Regions from separate parts of the Arthrobacter sp. SLBN-122 genome, predicted to be linked through region 1. Evidence: riboswitches for the same ligand, from Rfam matches in the RefSeq annotation. Region 1 holds a riboswitch; each other region holds the start of a gene.
What was found. Region 1 has a riboswitch for thiamine pyrophosphate ahead of FBY36_RS07335 (ECF transporter S component). Riboswitches for the same ligand answer to the same signal wherever they lie in the genome.

Region 1 (4,251 bases):
GCAAGGTGATGGACGACGGCGGCGAGGGCCTCGCGCGTGTAGCGGACGTCGTCATCGGCAATGACAAGGAACTCCGCGCTGGAGGCGCGGATGCCCGTCATCACGCCCGCCACCTTTCCGTTGTGGGCGTCGCGCCCGACGACGGGGCGGTCCGGGAAAGCGTTCTGGCCCGGGGAACCATCGGAGTCCGGGCAGAGGTGGCGCACGGCGGCGGGAAACGCGGCGCGGTGGCGTTCGAAGAGGTGGGGGGCGGAGCCGTCCACCACGGTGACCGGGATCCAGGCCACGAGGCGCCGGAGGTAGTCCGACAGATCAGCCAGGCCGGAGTCTTCACTCCAGCGCAGGGGAAGGATGTACTCCGCCCCGGGGGTCACGCCGTGCAGGTCCTGCACCGCTCGGCCCGTCACGCTGCCGCCGGCACGGCCGCCCGCAGCGATGATGTCCCGGCTTCCCACGAGGACAGGAGGTGGGCGGAGAGCCGGCCGTCGATGGCCATGACCGCCGTCGCCCCGAACAGGACGTCCGCGAGGAGTTCCGGCTCGGCTTCGACGAGCCCGCCGGCCAGGTCCCGCCCTGCGATCTGTTCGTGGACGGCGTCGGCCTCCACATGCTCGTCGAAGTAGTGCGTGACGTCTGCACCGAAACCGTGGCGGCGGAAGCCGTTGCCGTAGAACCGGTTGGGCTGGGAAGAGGTCATTTCGTAGATCGCCAGGTGGCCGGTGATGGCACCGCGGAGCCGCCGGTTCAGTCCGCAAAGGGACATGAGGTTTACCGATGCGAGGGAGACGGCGGGAACGGCGTCAACGTAGGCGCCGTAGTTGTCATCGAGGCCCAGGCCGCGCATTGTCCGGGCGAACAGCGCGCTGTGCATCCGCTCGGGGCGGCCGCCGCCGTATTCGTCCGCCTGGATTTCCACCAGGGCCGCTTTGGGTCGTCCGCTGAGGCGCGGGATGGCCCACGTGTGAGGATCGGCTTCCTTCAGCTGGTACATGGACTTGTGGACCAGGAACTCCCTGAGCTGATCCAGGGTTGCCTTCCGGGCAACGTAGCGGGAGACGCTGGGGCCGGTGTCCTTGCCGGCGAGGCCGAACAGGACATCTGCCACCTGGTCGCTGCTCATGGCACCGTCGACGGGCAGTTCGAGGGTTCCAGCGGCCTGTTGTGCGGCGGCGCGGAGGGCAACCTCAAACGGTTCCTCGAGCAGCTGCCGGACCTTGATTACCGCGGGCTCCCACTCCCAGTGGTCAGAGACGCCGTCCAGCCCGGAGTAATGGAGTTCGTAGAGGCAGAAGAGGGCCAGCTGGATGTCCTCGTCGCCAATAATGTCAGCGGTGCCGGCCACCTGCCCTGCGGCCAGGCGGTACAGGGCGTCCAGTTCCGTCCCGGCGGAGTCCGGAGCCTGCGCCAGGACCTCGAACAGGGCGCTGCTGAGGGGGCCTCTGGTTTCCGGGATTCTCATGGTGCTCCTTGGTCTGCCGCGCTGGTGACGGGAACGAACGCGGGACCGCCCATGGTGACTGCCATGCCCTGTCCTCCTCGAAACCCGGGGAACAATATAGTAAGCATGATTACTAATAAAAGCTAAGCAGTCTTTGTATATGGGGGGTTTCGCTGGTCCCCCAGTAGCAAGCCGGACAACGGCAAGTCAGACAGTTCAGTCAGACAGGGCTGACCCCAAGATGTCGCGCAGCGCTTCCACCACCAGGTCATGGTCCTGCAGCTGCGGCAATCCGGAGACGGTGACCGTGGCCACCGCGCCCACGCCGGTGACATAAATAGGAAAGGAGCCGCCGTGGGCTGCATACCGGGACTGGTCGAACCAGGCGTTGTCCTCGATCCGGCCGCCGCCCAGCCGGCCCCGCAGCCCCACCAAAAGGGACGGTACCTCGTACCGGGCGGCCGTGCGCTGCTTGGCCCGGATCCAGTGCCCGTTGTCAGGAGTGGCGCCGGGAAGCGCGACGTGGAAAAGGACCTGCTCGCCCTTGGTGATGTCGATCGCGATGGGAAGCGACCGCTCCTTGCCCAGTTCCACCAGGAGCAGGCCCAGGTTCAACGCGTCATCCACCGAAAAACCGGAGAAATGGAGCTCCCGGACCTCCGCCTCGACCCGGGCAACCAGTGCCTCCAGCGACCCCTCAAGCTGGGCGTCGGCGGAATCAGGATCGAACCCGGTCACATCCGGTGGAATGGCGCTCATGGCCTTCAATCTACCCCCGCCCGGTGTAAACTTGACCACGCCCGGAAGGGCAATCAAAAGCCTTACCCAACAAAAAGCAACACTACAAACGACAGGGGAGCGCCGCCGTCGGGCATCCTGGCATCCGCCGGGCACCGCAGGTGGGCGCTGAGAGTGCGGACAGCCGCAGACCCTCGAACCTGATCCGGTTAGTACCGGCGCAAGGGAGTCGAGTTCTCAAAGTGTCGCGGCTGCACGGCATCGGGCCGTCAGCCGGGTCCACTTTCCCCTCCTGTTTCCCAGGAGGATTCCAATGAGCACTGCAGCAATCAAGAAGACCACCAGTAAGTCCTGGCGCGTCGTGGACATCGTCGTCGCCGCGCTGGTGGCCATCGCCGGCGGCGTTATTTTCTGGGCCTGGTCCCAAGGCGCGGCGGCAGTATCCGTGCCGATGAACGCCGCCTACCCGCCCCTGACCGGCATCATCGCCGGCGGATGGATGATTCCGGGGGTGCTGGGCATGCTGATCATCCGCAAGCCGGGGGCCGCACTGTTCTGCGAAACCGTGGCCGCCACCGGGGAACTGCTCATGGGCTCCCAGTACGGCGCCTCGGTCCTCTTCTCCGGCTTCGTCCAGGGCCTGGGTGCGGAAATCATCTTCGCCATCTTCGTCTACCGCAAGTTCAACCTGCCCGTATCCCTGCTGGCAGGTGCGGCAGCAGGTCTCTTCTGCGGCCTGAACGACTCCTTTGCGCCGTGGGGCTGGAACATCGCCTACTCCGGCGGTGACAAGCTGGCCTACATCGTCTTCTGCATGATTTCCGGAGCAGTCATTGCCGGCGCCCTGTCCTGGGTGGCCACGCGCGGCCTGGCACGTACAGGAGTGCTGAGCTCCTTCGCCTCGCGCAAGGCTGCCACGGAGCCTGTCTTCTCCTGATGGCAATGGCCCAGGGCACGGCGGTCCGCCCTGCCGCTGTCACCGCCCGCGGCTGGGGCTGGCGGCATGCCGGCAGGGTCAAGCCCGCCGTCCACGCCCTCGACCTGGACATCAGCCCGGGGGAGCGGGTGCTCCTGCTCGGCCCCTCGGGCGCCGGCAAGTCCACGCTCCTGCATGCGCTCGCCGGGGTGCTGGGGGAGGACATTAACGACGACGGCGGCGAGGCGGGGGATGCCGACGAGTCAGGTTCGCTGCTGGTTGACGGCGCCGTGCCCCGCGCCCAGCGCGGGCGCGCCGGGCTCATGCAGCAGGACCCCGAGACGCAGGTGGTCCTGTCGCGCGTGGGGGACGACGCCGCCTTCGGTGCCGAAAACCTTGCGGTGCCGCGGGAGGAAATCTGGGCGCGGGTGCACGAGGCGCTTGCCGACGTCGGACTGTCCCACCTGCCGCTGGACCACCCCACGTCGGCCCTGTCCGGCGGGCAAAAGCAGCGCCTGGCGCTGGCCGGCATCCTGGCCATGCGCCCGGGCCTGATCCTGCTGGATGAGCCAACCGCCAACCTGGACCCGGACGGCGTGCTGGAGGTCCGCGATGCCGTGGCGCGCTGCCTCGACAAGACCGGGGCCACACTGGTGGTGGTGGAACACCGGGTTTCCGTGTGGAAGGACCTGGTGGACCGGATCGTGGTCCTACAGCCGGGCTCCGGCACCAATCCTGCCGTGCTCCTGGATGGGCCGCCGGACCGGGTGCTCACGGAGGCGCGGGCCATGCTCGCCGCAGCCGGTGTGTGGGTCCCCGGCTACGTGCCGGCAACCCGCGCCCGCGCCCTTGTCCCGGCGCCGGGCACGGGAAAGCTGCTGCTGGCCGCCGAACAGCTGGGTGTTTCCCGCGAACGTCCCCGCCGCAAGGGCTTCCGGAAGATCCCGCCGGTACCGGTCCAGGAAGGCCTGGCCGCGCAGGTCCGGGCCGGGCAGGCGCTCGCCGTCACAGGTCCCAACGGTGCCGGCAAGTCCACGTTCGCGCTGACCCTGGCCGGGCTGCTGGAGCCGGTCTCCGGAAAAGTGTCAGCCACCCTGGACCTCAGCCGCGGGGCCGGCATTGACCCGTACCGGTGGAAGGCCGAGCAATTGATTTCGCG
Region 2 (4,251 bases), 2.9 Mb from region 1:
GGACCTGGTGGGACGCCTCGAGAAGTGGACCAAGGACCAGGACATCTTCTCCGCCTGGCGCATCGACGAGCAGATCCACAAGGCGCTTGAGCGCAAGGTCTTCCTGCCCTCCGGCGGCTCCCTGGTGATCGACCGCACCGAGGCCATGACCGTGGTGGACGTCAACACCGGCAAGTTCACCGGCAGCGGCGGCAACCTCGAGGAAACCGTCACCAAGAACAACCTGGAAGCTGCCGAGGAAGTGGTGCGCCAGCTGCGGCTGCGCGACATCGGCGGCATCATCGTGATCGACTTCATCGACATGGTGCTCGAATCCAACCGGGACCTGGTCCTGCGCCGCCTGGTGGAATGCCTGGGCCGTGACCGGACCAAGCACCAGGTTGCCGAGGTCACGTCGCTGGGCCTGGTCCAGATGACCCGCAAGCGGATGGGTACGGGCCTGCTGGAAGTCTTCGGCGAGCAGTGCGAGGCCTGCGCGGGCCGCGGGGTAGTAACCCATGACGATCCCGTGGAGCACCGCCGTGCCAACATCGTGGCGGCCGAGCACCACGTCCAGCGCGCGGACAACCGCCCCGAAGCCCGCGGGGAAGCCCACCGCGCCGAGGCACAGCGGCCCGATGCCGGCCAGCCCGGAGTCCGTCCCGAGCGCAAACGGCGGCGCGGACGCGGCGGCCAGCAGCCCGAGGCTGTCCCGGCGCCTGCAGTGCACGTCCACACCGTCGTGCCGGATACGGCGGATGCTGAGCGGCACGCCAAAGCAGAGGCCACCCGGCTTGCCCTGGCGAACATTGCGGCTGCCGCCCACGCGGCGCACCTGCATGACGATGAGGTGGCAGCAACCCGCCAGGCGCCGCAGGCCGAGCCTGCGCCGGTTCCCGCGGAGGAGAAGCACGACGCCGATTCCCCCGCACGCCCCGCAGCTGTCCTGACCTTCGGCAGCGAGGAAGTCCCGCTTCCGTTCGTGGAGCACGCCGAGGAGCAGCACCCCAAGCCCGCCCTCACCTTGGACCGGCTGGCGGAAGCGTTCGCCCACCTCGGCCAGCCGGCGTCACCCATGGAGGATGCGCCGGCCAAAGCCGCAGAATCGGTGAAGGCAGCCGAACCGGCAGCGCCGCAACAGCAGGCCGGCGGGGGAGCGGCAACCCACGCCACCGTGGAAGCGCCCGCGGAAAAGGACTACTCCGACCACACCCTGGAGCAGACCCGGCAACGCAGGCCGCGGCGCCACCGCGCTGCCAGCCGTGCCCAGGGCGCAGCCAACGAGACAGCTGTCCAGCACCACGAGAACGTCCAGTCCACGGGTGCCGGACATTCACACGCAGCCAAGGCCCCCGACACCGCTAAGGCACAAGACGCCGCCAAGGCTGAAGCTGCCAAGCCGGCAGCGGAACCCATCATCCTCGGCGTCGGAGTCCCTGCCTCGGAGCTCTAAGCCAGGTCAGAACCAACGCACCACCAAGGAAGTCCCCGCCATGTGGACCTTTCCCCTCAGAGTCTCGGGGGGAATGGACCACAAGGCGGGGACTTCCTGCATAGGCAGGTGCTGTCACCTTTCCGCCGCGTCGGCACCAGCAGCTACGCTGGACAGCGACACGGGGTGCCGCGCAGAAGGCCGGCTGAGATCCAGACCCGTTGAACCTGTCCGGCTAGTACCGGCGAAGGGATGTCTCTTGTCTCCGACCCTTTCCATGCCCCTGCCAACCGCGCCCGGCGTTCCCTCCGGCCTTCCCACGGGCCGCGACGTCCCGCGCGTCCTCTCCATCGCCGGTTCCGATCCGTCCGGGGGAGCCGGGATCCAGGCGGACCTCAAAAGCATCGCCGCCCACGGCGGATACGGCATGGCGGCGATTACCGCCCTCACAGCGCAAAACACCCGCGGCGTGCAGGCCGTCCACGTCCCTCCGGCCGCGTTCCTGGCCCAGCAGCTGGATGCCGTCAGCGATGACATCAGCATCGACGCCGTCAAGATCGGCATGCTGGGTGACGAATCGGTGATCCGCACTGTCCGCGAGTGGCTCGGAAAGGTCCGTCCCGCCGTCGTTGTCCTTGACCCCGTGATGGTGGCCACCAGCGGGGACCGGCTGCTGCAGGAATCCGCCGAAGCCGCGCTCCGGGAACTGCTGCCGCTTGCCCACCTCATCACCCCCAACCTGCCCGAGCTCGCGCTGCTGCTCGGGACGGAGCCAGCCCAAAACTGGGAGGCCGCACTGGACCAAGGCAGGCGCCTGGCCGAGGCCACCGGAGCCACCGTACTGGTTAAAGGCGGCCACCTGGCAGGCCTGGACTGCCCGGACGCACTTGTGAACACTGCAGGCCTCCTCGTCCAGGAGGTGGTGGAAGTGCAGGGGAAGCGCATTTCCACGCGCAACAGCCACGGCACCGGATGTTCCCTGTCCTCCGCCATGGCAACCGTCCAGGCCCGCCTGGGTGACTGGGAGGCCTCGCTGCGGACCGTCAAGCCCTGGCTGGCCGGCGCACTCGAGAACTCCGCCCAGCTGGAGGTGGGCCAGGGGAACGGACCCGTGCACCACTTCCACCACGTGCGGCCCGTCCCGGCGGAAGGCAGCTTCGCGGCCCGGCTGTGGACCGAAGCCCGCCAGGACCTCGACGACATCTACGCGCTGGACTTCATCGACGGACTGGCCTCGGGCGATCTTTCCGAAAAGGACTTTGCCTATTACCTGGCGCAGGATGCCCTCTACCTGAACGGCTACTCCCGCGTGCTGGCACGGGCCAGCGCCCTGGCCCCCTCGGAGGCCGAGCAGCTGTTCTGGGCACGGTCCGCGCAGCAGTGCCTTGAAGTGGAAACGGAGCTTCACCGCTCGTGGCTCAGCACCCGCCCGGCCCCGAACGGCCTGGGCCCGGTCACCAAGTCCTACGTGGACCACCTGACCGCAGCGTCGTCGTCGGGCAGCTATGCGGTCCTCGCCGCCGCCGTCCTGCCCTGCTTCTGGCTCTACGCCGAGGTCGGCGCCACGCTGCACGCCCGGTTCCTGGCCTCCGGGGAACCGGACGGGCACGCGTACGCGGACTGGCTCCGCACCTACGCAGATGAGGGCTTTGCCGAAGCCACACGCCAGGCCATCGCCATCGTGGATGCGGCCGGGCGGCAGGCTTCCGACCATGAGAAGGCTGCGATGCTGACCGCGTTCAAGCAGTCCTGCCGGCTCGAAGTGGAGTTCTTCGACGCGCCGCGCCTGCACTCCTGAACCGCGGCCTGCGGGTGTGCCGGTACTATGGTGGGGCATGGTGCGGACGCCGGACCTGAGCTGTGGTGCCTATCACAGCAACCCGCCGGGAACCAGCCTCATTTGCGGCCGAAGACAAAATTAGCGTAATCTAGATCTTCGGTGCTTACGCCAACACTTGGGTTATGACCCCACGGCGTTGAGGCACAGCGAGAAACCAGGCTTTTGATAGTCGGTTCCGCACGCAAATTTAGTTATAAACGTCGAGAGAAGTGAGTTCCCAAGTGGTGTACGCGATTGTCCGCGCAGGCGGCCGCCAAGAGAAGGTTTCCGTTGGAGACTTCGTTACCCTGAACCGCGTCGCCGGTGGAGCCGGCAGCACCATTGAGCTGCCCGCACTGCTCCTGGTTGATGGTGACAAGGTCACCTCCGCCGCCGCCGACCTGGCCAAGGTAACTGTTACGGCTGAAATCCTCCAGGACCTGCGTGGTCCTAAGATTGTCATCCAGAAGTTCAAGAACAAGACCGGCTACAAGAAGCGCCAGGGTCACCGCCAGGAACTGACCAAGGTCAAGATCACCGGCATCAGCTAACCTCCGGTTAGTGTTCAGGCATTTCAACAGATTCCCCAGAATTTAGAGGCAGGCATTTCAGATGGCACATAAAAAGGGCGCGAGCTCCACTCGCAACGGTCGCGATTCCAACGCTCAGTACCTCGGCGTCAAGCGCTTCGGCGGCCAGGTTGTTTCCGCAGGCGAAATCATCGTCCGCCAGCGCGGCACCCACTTCCACCCGGGCGCCGGCGTTGGCCGTGGCGGGGACGACACCCTGTTCGCACTGACCCCGGGCGCCGTTGAATTCGGTACCCGCCGCGGTCGTCGCGTGGTCAACATCGTTGCTGCTGCAGCTGCAGAGTAACAACAAGTTCTGAAGCGGTGGAGCGGGCCTGAGGGCCCGCTCCACTGTTCTTTTAACCGCATTACAATCGATGTGGCGCCCCGGGGCGCCAGGTAAACAGCTTCTGAGGAGATCCACGTGGCCAGCTTTGTAGACCGGGTAGTAC
Region 3 (4,251 bases), 1.1 Mb from region 1:
CCACGGTGTCCAGGGCCAGGCGCTCCATCCTGGACGCCAGCTGGTCTGAGCCGGCCATGATGCCCGGCAGCAGCGGAAGGGCCTCACGCGCCCAACCCGGAACGTCGGCGCCGTTGCTCAGGGCCTCGCAGATGACCAGCACGAAGCGGTCCACCAGGCGGCGCAGCGGCGCGGTGGTGTGGGCATAGGCCGCGCCGATGGCTGACTGAACCCCGTCCTCGGGGACTGTGCCGTCAAAGGCGGTATAGGACGCTCCCCGGAACAGCATGCCGGCGGAATGCATGATGGCCAGCTGGCGCGGGTCGGTGGGATCCAGTGACCTCAGGTACTCGCCATAGCTGACCTCGCCGTCCCAGGGCCTGCCCAGCACCTCGGTCTGCAGACGGAAATGGCGCAGGGACCGTTCTTCCGGGGCGGGCATGGTGCGCAGGATTCCCACTTTGCCCTCCAGCATGAGCTGCGCGGCCGCCATCCCGGTCATCAGCGAAATCTGCGCGTTCCAGTCCTCCACGGCAAGCTGCGGGACAGCGTCAATGCGGTAGCCGCCATCGGGCAGCTGGACAATTTCCTGCTCGGGCATGTTCAGGCTTGCCCCTCCGCGTTCCCGTTCCAGGGCCACCCGTTTCAGGCCCACCTCCCGGAGCAGCTGCAGCACCGGGGAGGCAGTCCCGGCGTCGAGGTCTGCCTGGGCGCCCTTGTAGCTGAGCTTGTCGCGGCTGCGGACCCGCGCCCGCCTGACGCCCACTGACAAAACCGTCGCCTCGCCGTCGAGCGTGAAGTCCCACACGAACGCTGAACAGTCCTGCCCAGGCAGCAGGCTTCCTGCCCCCTCGCTGATCACTTCCGGATGCAGCGGAATCCTGCCGTCCGGAGCGTAGAACGTCTGGCCGCGGCGCCGGGTCTCGGCGTCCAGCGGACCGCCGGGGGCAACGAACGCGGGGACGTCGGCGATCGCGTACAGCACCCGGTAGCCGTTCCCGTCCGGTTCGATGAACACCGCCTGGTCCAGGTCCGTGGACGTTGCCGGATCGATGGTCACGAACTCCACGGCGGTCAGGTCATAGGACGGCAGCTTCAGCGCGGCTACGGCAGCCTGGGCATCCGCCACGGCTTCAGCGGGGTAGGGTCCCGGCAGCTCGAGTTCGGTCCGCAGCAGGCCCAACGCCTCTTCCAGGGCGTTCCTGTGGTCATGGACGTTGGGGGCCAGCCGATGATGTGACACAAAAATCAGCGTAGCTCCAAGTCCATGGATATGGCATCAGGCGCCGGCGGCATCCAGCGCGTCGAGGAGCGAAGCAGCAGCGGCCGCGGGATCGGGAGCCTCGGTGATGGCGCGGACCACCACGATCCTGCGGGCCCCCGCTTCCGCCACCTGCCGGACGTTTCCGTGGTCGATGCCGCCAATGGCGAACCAGGGCACCGGATCCGCCGCCCTTCCCGAGGCGTCCGCGGCGTACTTCACCAGGCCGGGTCCGACGGCGGCCCTGCCGGGTTTGGTGGGGGTGGCCCACACCGGACCCACGCAGAAATAGTCCAGGCCGGCCGGCCCGGCAGCTGCTGCCAGGGCGGCGTCCACCTGCTCCGTGGTGTGGCTGGAGAGCCCGATCGCGGCATTTCCGTTGACCAACGTACGCGCTGCGGCCAAGGGAAGGTCCTTCTGGCCGATGTGGAACACCGGTGCCCCGGAGAGGACGGCGATGTCCGCGCGGTCATTGACTGCCCACAGCCTGCCGTGCCGCACCGCAGTCTCCTTGAGCACCGCCAGAAGGTCAAGTTCCTCGGCGGCTTCGATGGTCTTGTCCCGCAGCTGGATGATGTCCACCCCGCCGGCGAACGCGGCGTCAACGAAGTCCGCAAAGTCGCCGCGGTCCCGGCGCGCATCGGTGCAGAGGTACAGGCGGGCGGCCTTGAGGGCGTGGCTGTCCCGTGAATTGACGACTTCGGTGGCGGGAGCGCGGTGGCCGGCGGGGAAGGATGGGGTGGACACATTCATGCGTGCAAGCCTAGTTCCTCTAAACTGGGCTGGTACTGCGGGAGCCCGCGGCAGCTGTCATAAAGCGCCGGGCTGAGAGGGCGTCAGAGCCGACCGCTTGACCTGATCCGGGTAATGCCGGCGTAGGGAAGGAACCCATATGCGTACCCCCTTCAACCACCCCGGGTCCGCCGGCGCCTCCAGCCCCTCCACCGTCCGGGCCGATGTTGCGGTCATTGGCGGGGGAGTGGTGGGGCACGGAATCGCCTGGGAGGCGCAGCGTTCCGGACGCTCCGTGGTGCTCATCGACGACGCACCGGGTACCGGCGCCAGCTGGGCCGCGGCCGGCATGCTGGCCCCCGTCAGCGAACTGCACTACCAGGAGGAAGACCTCCTGAAACTGATGCTCGATGCATCAGCGCGCTGGCCGGGGTTCGCCGCCGGCCTGGACAGTGCAACGGGCGCGGATTCGGGATACCTGACGACGGCGACACTCGCCGTGGGTGCCGATGCGGCCGACCGCCGGGCACTGATGGATCTGCGTACCGTCCAGCAGGCCAACGGGCTGGTGGTGGAGCCCCTCACCGTACGGGAGGTCCGGAAGCGCGAACCACTGCTCAGCCCGGCCATTGCCTGCGCCCTGGACACCCCTGCGGACCACCAGGTTGACCCCCGGCGCCTGGTGGCAGCCCTGCGGCTGGCCCTGGCCGGCGCGGCACGGGAAAAGCCGGCAGTGGCTGTTGCCGGGGCAGCGGACGGCTATGCCGTGCCGCAGCGGGCAGCCGGGTTGTTGTGGGACGGCGGAGCTGTTGCCGGCGTCCGCCTGGCCGACGGCGGCACCGTGCTGGCAACGGAAACCGTAGTGGCCAACGGGCTGCAGTCCGCGGCACTTGACGGCCTGCCGGAGGGCCTTGAGCTGCCGCTGCGGCCGGTGCACGGGGACATCCTCCGCCTTGCCGTTCCCTGCCACCTGCAGCCCCTGGTGACGTCAACGGTCCGCGGGCTGGTCCACGGCGTGCCGGTGTACATCGTCCCGCGGCAGGACGGGACGGTGGTGATCGGAGCCACCCAGCGGGAGGATGCCCTGTCCGACGCCGTCAGTGCCGGAGGGGTGTACCAATTGCTGCGGGACGCGCAGGCGCTGGTGCCCGCCGTCGCCGAACTTGAACTCCTGGAAGCCACCGCCCGTGCCCGCCCCGGAACCCCTGACAACGCACCGCTCCTGGGCCGGGTACCGGCGCCTGCGGCCTCCGCGGACGGACTGGCCGGGCATGTCCCGGGCGTCATCGTTGCCACCGGGTTCTTCCGGCACGGCGTCCTGCTCACTCCCGCGGCTGCGGGTATCTGCAGGGACCTGCTGGACGGAAAAATCGATCCCCGCTGGGCAGCGTTCAGCCCGGACCGGTTCTCCAGGCCGGCCACAACAGCAACAAGCCCTTTCATCAAGGAGACAGCGTGAACATCACCCTCAATGGAAACCAGCACACGGTGGCCGACGGCGCCTCCATCACCACACTGGTCCGCCAGGTCACGGGACGCCCGCTGGCTGACAACGGGCAGGCGACGGACGGCGGGAAGCTGGGTGTCGCCGTCGCGCATAACGCCCAGGTGGTGCCGCGGAGCCAATGGTTCGCCACCGCGCTCGCCGAGGGTGACGACATCGAACTTGTCACAGCAGTACAGGGAGGCTGACACCATGACCGAAACCAGCACCATCAACCCCGCAGGAAGTGCCGGTACCGCTGACGCTCTGGTGATCGACGGCGTCGCCCTCGGATCCAGGCTCATCATGGGCACCGGGGGAGCTCCCAGCCTCGACGGCCTGGGCGCAGCGCTCCTGGCCTCCGGCACCGCGTTGACCACCGTAGCCATGCGGCGCTACTCCACGGCGGAAACAGGCTCGCTCTTCCAGCTGCTGGTGGACCACGGGATCCGGGTCCTGCCCAACACGGCCGGCTGCTTCACGGCCAGGGATGCGGTCCTCACCGCGGAACTGGCCCGGGAGGCGCTGGAGACCGACTGGGTCAAACTGGAGGTCATCGCGGACGAACAAACCCTCCTGCCGGACGCCGTGGAACTCGTCGAGGCCACCGAGCAGCTCGTGAACCGCGGCTTCAAGGTCTTTGCCTACACCAATGACGATCCCGTGCTGGCGCTGCGGCTGGAGAACCTTGGCGCCACCGCCGTCATGCCGCTGGGCGCCCCGATCGGCACCGGCCTGGGGATCCTGAACCCGCACAACATCGAACTCATCGTTTCCCGGGCCTCCGTTCCTGTGG
Region 4 (4,251 bases), 1.5 Mb from region 1:
TCGGTGAGGTGCTGCTCCAGGTAGCGCTGCGGCGGAAGCGCGAGGCTGTCCATCACCACGTCCGCCCCGTTCCAGGACCAGTTGCTGCGCGGCCGGTCCCAGTACAGCTCGATGCCGTTGCCCTCGGGATCGGTGAAGTAGAAGGCCTCACTGACCAGGTGGTCGGCACTGCCGGTGAAGGAGCGGGGCTCGTATTGGGCGGCCGTGGCGATGGTGGCGGCGAGAGACGCCTGATCCTCGAACAACAGGGCCGTGTGGAAGAGGCCCGCCTCTCCCCTGTCGGGAAGGTGCAGCCCGGGGGCCGGCGCCAGGTGGACCAACGGCCTGCCGAGCCTGCCGAGATACAGGCCGCCGTCCTGGTCGGCCACCACCTCGAGACCCAGGGCGCGCTGGTAGTAGTCGGTCATCACCTTCATGTCGCCCACCTTGAGCATCACCGTGCCCATGGCGAGGTCGGCAGGAAGAAGATCCTGGCTGCTGGCTGCTGCGGTCATGTGAAGGCTCCTTGTGTTGGCGGCCGTCCCGTTGGCGGCCTGTCACACATTAAAATTACTTGAAGCTTCAATTTATTCCAAGTCCCGTGCTCATCCTGCTCAGCGGATGATGCGGCCGCCCAGCACCACATGTTCCAGGGCCGAGATAGCTTCCGGGACAGCCCGCGGGTCCTCCCGGCACACCACGACGTCGGCCCGGGCACCTTCCGCCAGGTTCTCCGCTCCCAGCCAGGTGCGGGCTGACCAGCAGGCAGCGTCCAGCGCCGCCTCCATGGGCAGGCCTGCGCCGTGCAGGGCGAGGATCTCGTCGGCGATCCTGCCATGGCGGATCACGCTGCCGGCATCCGTGCCGGCAAAGATGCGCACTCCGGCGGCATGGGCTTCGGCCACGCGTTCCAGCCTGCGTTCCCAGAGGGCGCGCATATGGGCTGCGTAGCGCGGGAACTTGGCGTCTGCCTGGGCAGCGATCCCCGGGAAGGTGGCGATGTTGATGAGGGTGGGCACGATCGGCACATCCTGCTGCGCGAACCGGGGCAGGTGCCGCGGCAGGAGCCCCGTTGCATGTTCAATGCAGTCAATTCCGGCATCCAGCATCTGGTCCAGGGTGTCCTCGGCGAAGCAGTGTGCGGTCACCCGGGCGCCTTCGTCGTGGGCTGCGCTCACGGCATCGCGGACGACGGCGGCGGGAAACGACGGCGCCAGGTCGCCGGCGCCGCGGTCGATCCAGTCGCCCACGAGCTTGACCCAGCCGTCGCTGTCGCGCGCCTGCTTCCGGACGGCTTCTACCAGGCCGTCCGGTTCCACCTCTGCCGCGAAGCCCCGCAGATACCTGCGGCTGCGGGCAATGTGGCGTCCGGCGCGGATCAGCAGCGGGAAGTCCCGGCCGCCCTGCATCCACCGGGTATCGGCTGGGGAACCTGCGTCCCGGACCAGCAACGTGCCTGCCGACAGGTCCGCCCGGGCCTGGTCTTCGGCAGTTGTTGGGTCCACCGGGCCGCCCGGTCCGAGTCCGATATGGCAGTGGGCGTCCACGAAGCCGGGCAGCACCCAACCGTCCAGAACGCGGTCCGGCGCCTGGCGGGGACGGGTGTACGTCAGCTTTCCGTCGACGGACCACAGGCCCCGCTGCTCTGTGTCCGGCCCCGTAAGCACAGGGCCGCTGAATTCGATGATCTCCGGCATTGGACTCCCTCTTTGTCGCCAGTCAGGCTAGCACCGGCCATGTGACAAGGCCCTTCCGGAGGGCTGTGGTAGCTTCGTTCCTGACCACACGGGTGCCCCTGCAGGGGCTGAGATCGGGCTGACGCAGCCTGCGACCGTTGAACCTGTCCGGGTAATGCCGGCGAAGGAAGTGAGTATTCCTTGAGTACACCAAATGCACAGCTAAGCCCTGCCCAAAACCAGTCCGGGAAGGCCATGCCTGAAGACAGCGCCGTAACGCAGTCCCTGAAGTCACATTCGCTGGCGTTCCTCGAGGACGCGGAGCCAGGCATCCGGGTCCCGGTGACGGAGATTGCCCTGGAGCCCTCCCCCAATGGAGCGCCGAATGCGCCCTTCCGGACCTACCGCACTGCCGGGCCGGGCAGCGATCCTGTCCGCGGCCTTCCCCCTTTCCGCACTGAATGGATAGCCGCACGGGGAGACTCGGAAGCCTATGGCGGCCGGGAACGGAACCTGCTCGACGACGGCCGGTCGGCAGTCCGGCGCGGCGCGGCGAGCGCAGAGTGGAAAGGAGCGCGGCCGGTGCCCCGCCGCGGCGTCGAAGGTAAAACCGTGACGCAGATGCACTACGCGCGGCAGGGCGTCATCACTCCCGAGATGCGCTTCGTGGCGCTGCGGGAGAACTGCGATGTGGAGCTGGTCCGCAGCGAGGTGGCCGCCGGCCGTGCCATCATCCCCAGCAACATCAACCACCCCGAGTCCGAACCGATGATCATCGGCAAGGCGTTCCTGGTGAAGATCAACGCCAACATCGGCAACTCGGCCGTTACCAGCTCCATTGCCGAAGAGGTGGACAAGCTGCAGTGGGCCACCCAGTGGGGCGCGGACACGGTGATGGACCTTTCCACTGGCGATGACATCCACACCACCCGCGAATGGATCATCCGCAACTCTCCGGTGCCGATCGGCACCGTCCCGATCTACCAGGCCCTGGAGAAGGTCAACGGCGAAGCCAATGCGCTGACGTGGGAGATCTTCCGCGACACGGTCATTGAGCAGTGCGAACAGGGCGTGGACTACATGACCGTCCACGCCGGCGTCCTGCTCCGGTATGTTCCCCTCACGGCCAACCGGGTGACGGGCATCGTCTCGCGCGGCGGTTCGATCATGGCCGGATGGTGCCTGGCCCACCACCAGGAAAACTTCCTGTACACGCATTTCGATGAGCTCTGCGCGATCTTCGCGAAGTACGACGTCGCGTTCTCCCTGGGCGATGGACTGCGGCCGGGAGCGACGGCGGACGCCAATGACGCTGCGCAGTTCGCGGAACTGGACACCCTGGCTGAGCTGACACAGCGCGCCTGGGAGTATGACGTACAGGTGATGGTGGAAGGGCCGGGCCACGTGCCGTTCCACCTGGTCCGCGAAAACGTTGAACGCCAGCAGGAACTGTGCAAAGGCGCGCCCTTCTACACCCTGGGCCCGCTCGTCACCGATGTGGCCCCCGGGTACGACCACATCACCTCGGCCATCGGCGCCACGGAAATCGCCCGGTACGGCACGGCCATGCTCTGCTACGTCACCCCGAAGGAACACCTGGGCCTGCCCAACAAGGACGACGTCAAAACGGGGGTGATCACGTACAAGATCGCTGCGCACGCCGCAGATCTCGCGAAGGGACACCCCGGCGCCCATGAACGGGACGACGCCCTGTCCAAGGCGCGGTTCGAGTTCCGCTGGCGCGACCAGTTCGCACTGTCCCTGGACCCGGTGACGGCGGAGGCCTTCCATGACGAGACACTGCCCGCAGAACCGGCCAAGACGGCGCATTTCTGCTCCATGTGCGGTCCAAAGTTCTGCTCCATGAGGATCAGCCAGGACATCCGGGACGAGTACGGATCAGCAGAAGCACAGGCTGCCCTGGCGGACGCTGCAGCCGGCATGAGGGACAAGAGCCAGGAGTTCCTGGCGGCGGGCGGAAAGGTTTACTTGCCGGAGCTGACCGTTCCCGCCCAAAATTAGGGGTTCAGGAGGCCCGGGCTGACTGCACGCGGCTGACGTCCCTGATGAAGGAGCGGATGATCCGGTCCCCTTCCACGGAGTCATGGGGCCGGTGCCCTCCCGCCGCGGTGCGGTGGAGGGCGCCGGTCTCGCGCAGGTAGCCTGCGATCTCCTCGTAGAGCGGCTCCCATCCCCCGGTCAGGACCAGGGTGGGAACGCCGGGAACGATGTGCAGCGGAGCTTCCCAGGCCGGCGCCTGCAGCCGCAGCCGCCGGGCAGAGCGCTTTTCCTCGGCCGTGGCCGGTTGCTGCAGATCGGTGGCATAGACGCGCCGGACGAATTCGCGCTGGAAATCCTCATCGCTGAGCTGGTGCCGGACGTCGAACAGCGGCTGCATCAGCTTGATATGCGCCGCCGTGGCGGGAAGCTCGGCAGTCAGCGACAGGCAGGCCGGCTCCACCAGCGTCAATGAAAAAACGAGGTCGGGACGTTGGACGGCGGCCATCATCGCCGCGATGGCGCCCTGGGCGTGTGCCACGACGTGCCCTCCCGCGGCGCCCCTGCCGTCGTCGGCCAGAGACCGCAGCACAATGGC

Region 2: it holds a riboswitch for thiamine pyrophosphate, as region 1 does, so the genes downstream of both, thiD (bifunctional hydroxymethylpyrimidine kinase/phosphomethylpyrimidine kinase) here and FBY36_RS07335 (ECF transporter S component) in region 1, are expected to answer to the same signal.
Region 3: it holds a riboswitch for thiamine pyrophosphate, as region 1 does, so the genes downstream of both, thiO (glycine oxidase ThiO) here and FBY36_RS07335 (ECF transporter S component) in region 1, are expected to answer to the same signal.
Region 4: it holds a riboswitch for thiamine pyrophosphate, as region 1 does, so the genes downstream of both, thiC (phosphomethylpyrimidine synthase ThiC) here and FBY36_RS07335 (ECF transporter S component) in region 1, are expected to answer to the same signal.

Annotation. Positions count from the first base shown of each region.
Region 1 is NZ_VFMS01000001.1:1,554,597-1,558,847, reverse strand. It holds gene FBY36_RS07350 (glycosyltransferase) at 1-455, opposite strand, end outside; gene FBY36_RS07345 (iron-containing redox enzyme family protein) at 404-1,459, opposite strand; gene FBY36_RS07340 (heme-degrading domain-containing protein) at 1,655-2,197, opposite strand; TPP riboswitch at 2,281-2,421, shown strand; gene FBY36_RS07335 (ECF transporter S component) at 2,490-3,113, shown strand; gene FBY36_RS07330 (ABC transporter ATP-binding protein) at 3,113-4,251, shown strand, end outside.
Region 2 is NZ_VFMS01000001.1:4,421,558-4,425,808, reverse strand. It holds gene FBY36_RS20310 (Rne/Rng family ribonuclease) at 1-1,432, shown strand, start outside; TPP riboswitch at 1,584-1,681, shown strand; gene thiD (bifunctional hydroxymethylpyrimidine kinase/phosphomethylpyrimidine kinase) at 1,689-3,209, shown strand; gene rplU (50S ribosomal protein L21) at 3,473-3,781, shown strand; gene rpmA (50S ribosomal protein L27) at 3,843-4,106, shown strand; gene obgE (GTPase ObgE) at 4,224-4,251, shown strand, end outside.
Region 3 is NZ_VFMS01000001.1:410,505-414,755, reverse strand. It holds gene FBY36_RS01825 (RNB domain-containing ribonuclease) at 1-1,222, opposite strand, end outside; gene thiE (thiamine phosphate synthase) at 1,259-1,993, opposite strand; TPP riboswitch at 2,021-2,139, shown strand; gene thiO (glycine oxidase ThiO) at 2,133-3,431, shown strand; gene thiS (sulfur carrier protein ThiS) at 3,428-3,664, shown strand; gene FBY36_RS01805 (thiazole synthase) at 3,669-4,251, shown strand, end outside.
Region 4 is NZ_VFMS01000001.1:44,293-48,543, forward strand. It holds gene FBY36_RS00255 (VOC family protein) at 1-494, opposite strand, end outside; gene FBY36_RS00260 (amidohydrolase family protein) at 594-1,676, opposite strand; TPP riboswitch at 1,755-1,862, shown strand; gene thiC (phosphomethylpyrimidine synthase ThiC) at 1,911-3,677, shown strand; gene FBY36_RS00270 (alpha/beta fold hydrolase) at 3,682-4,251, opposite strand, start outside.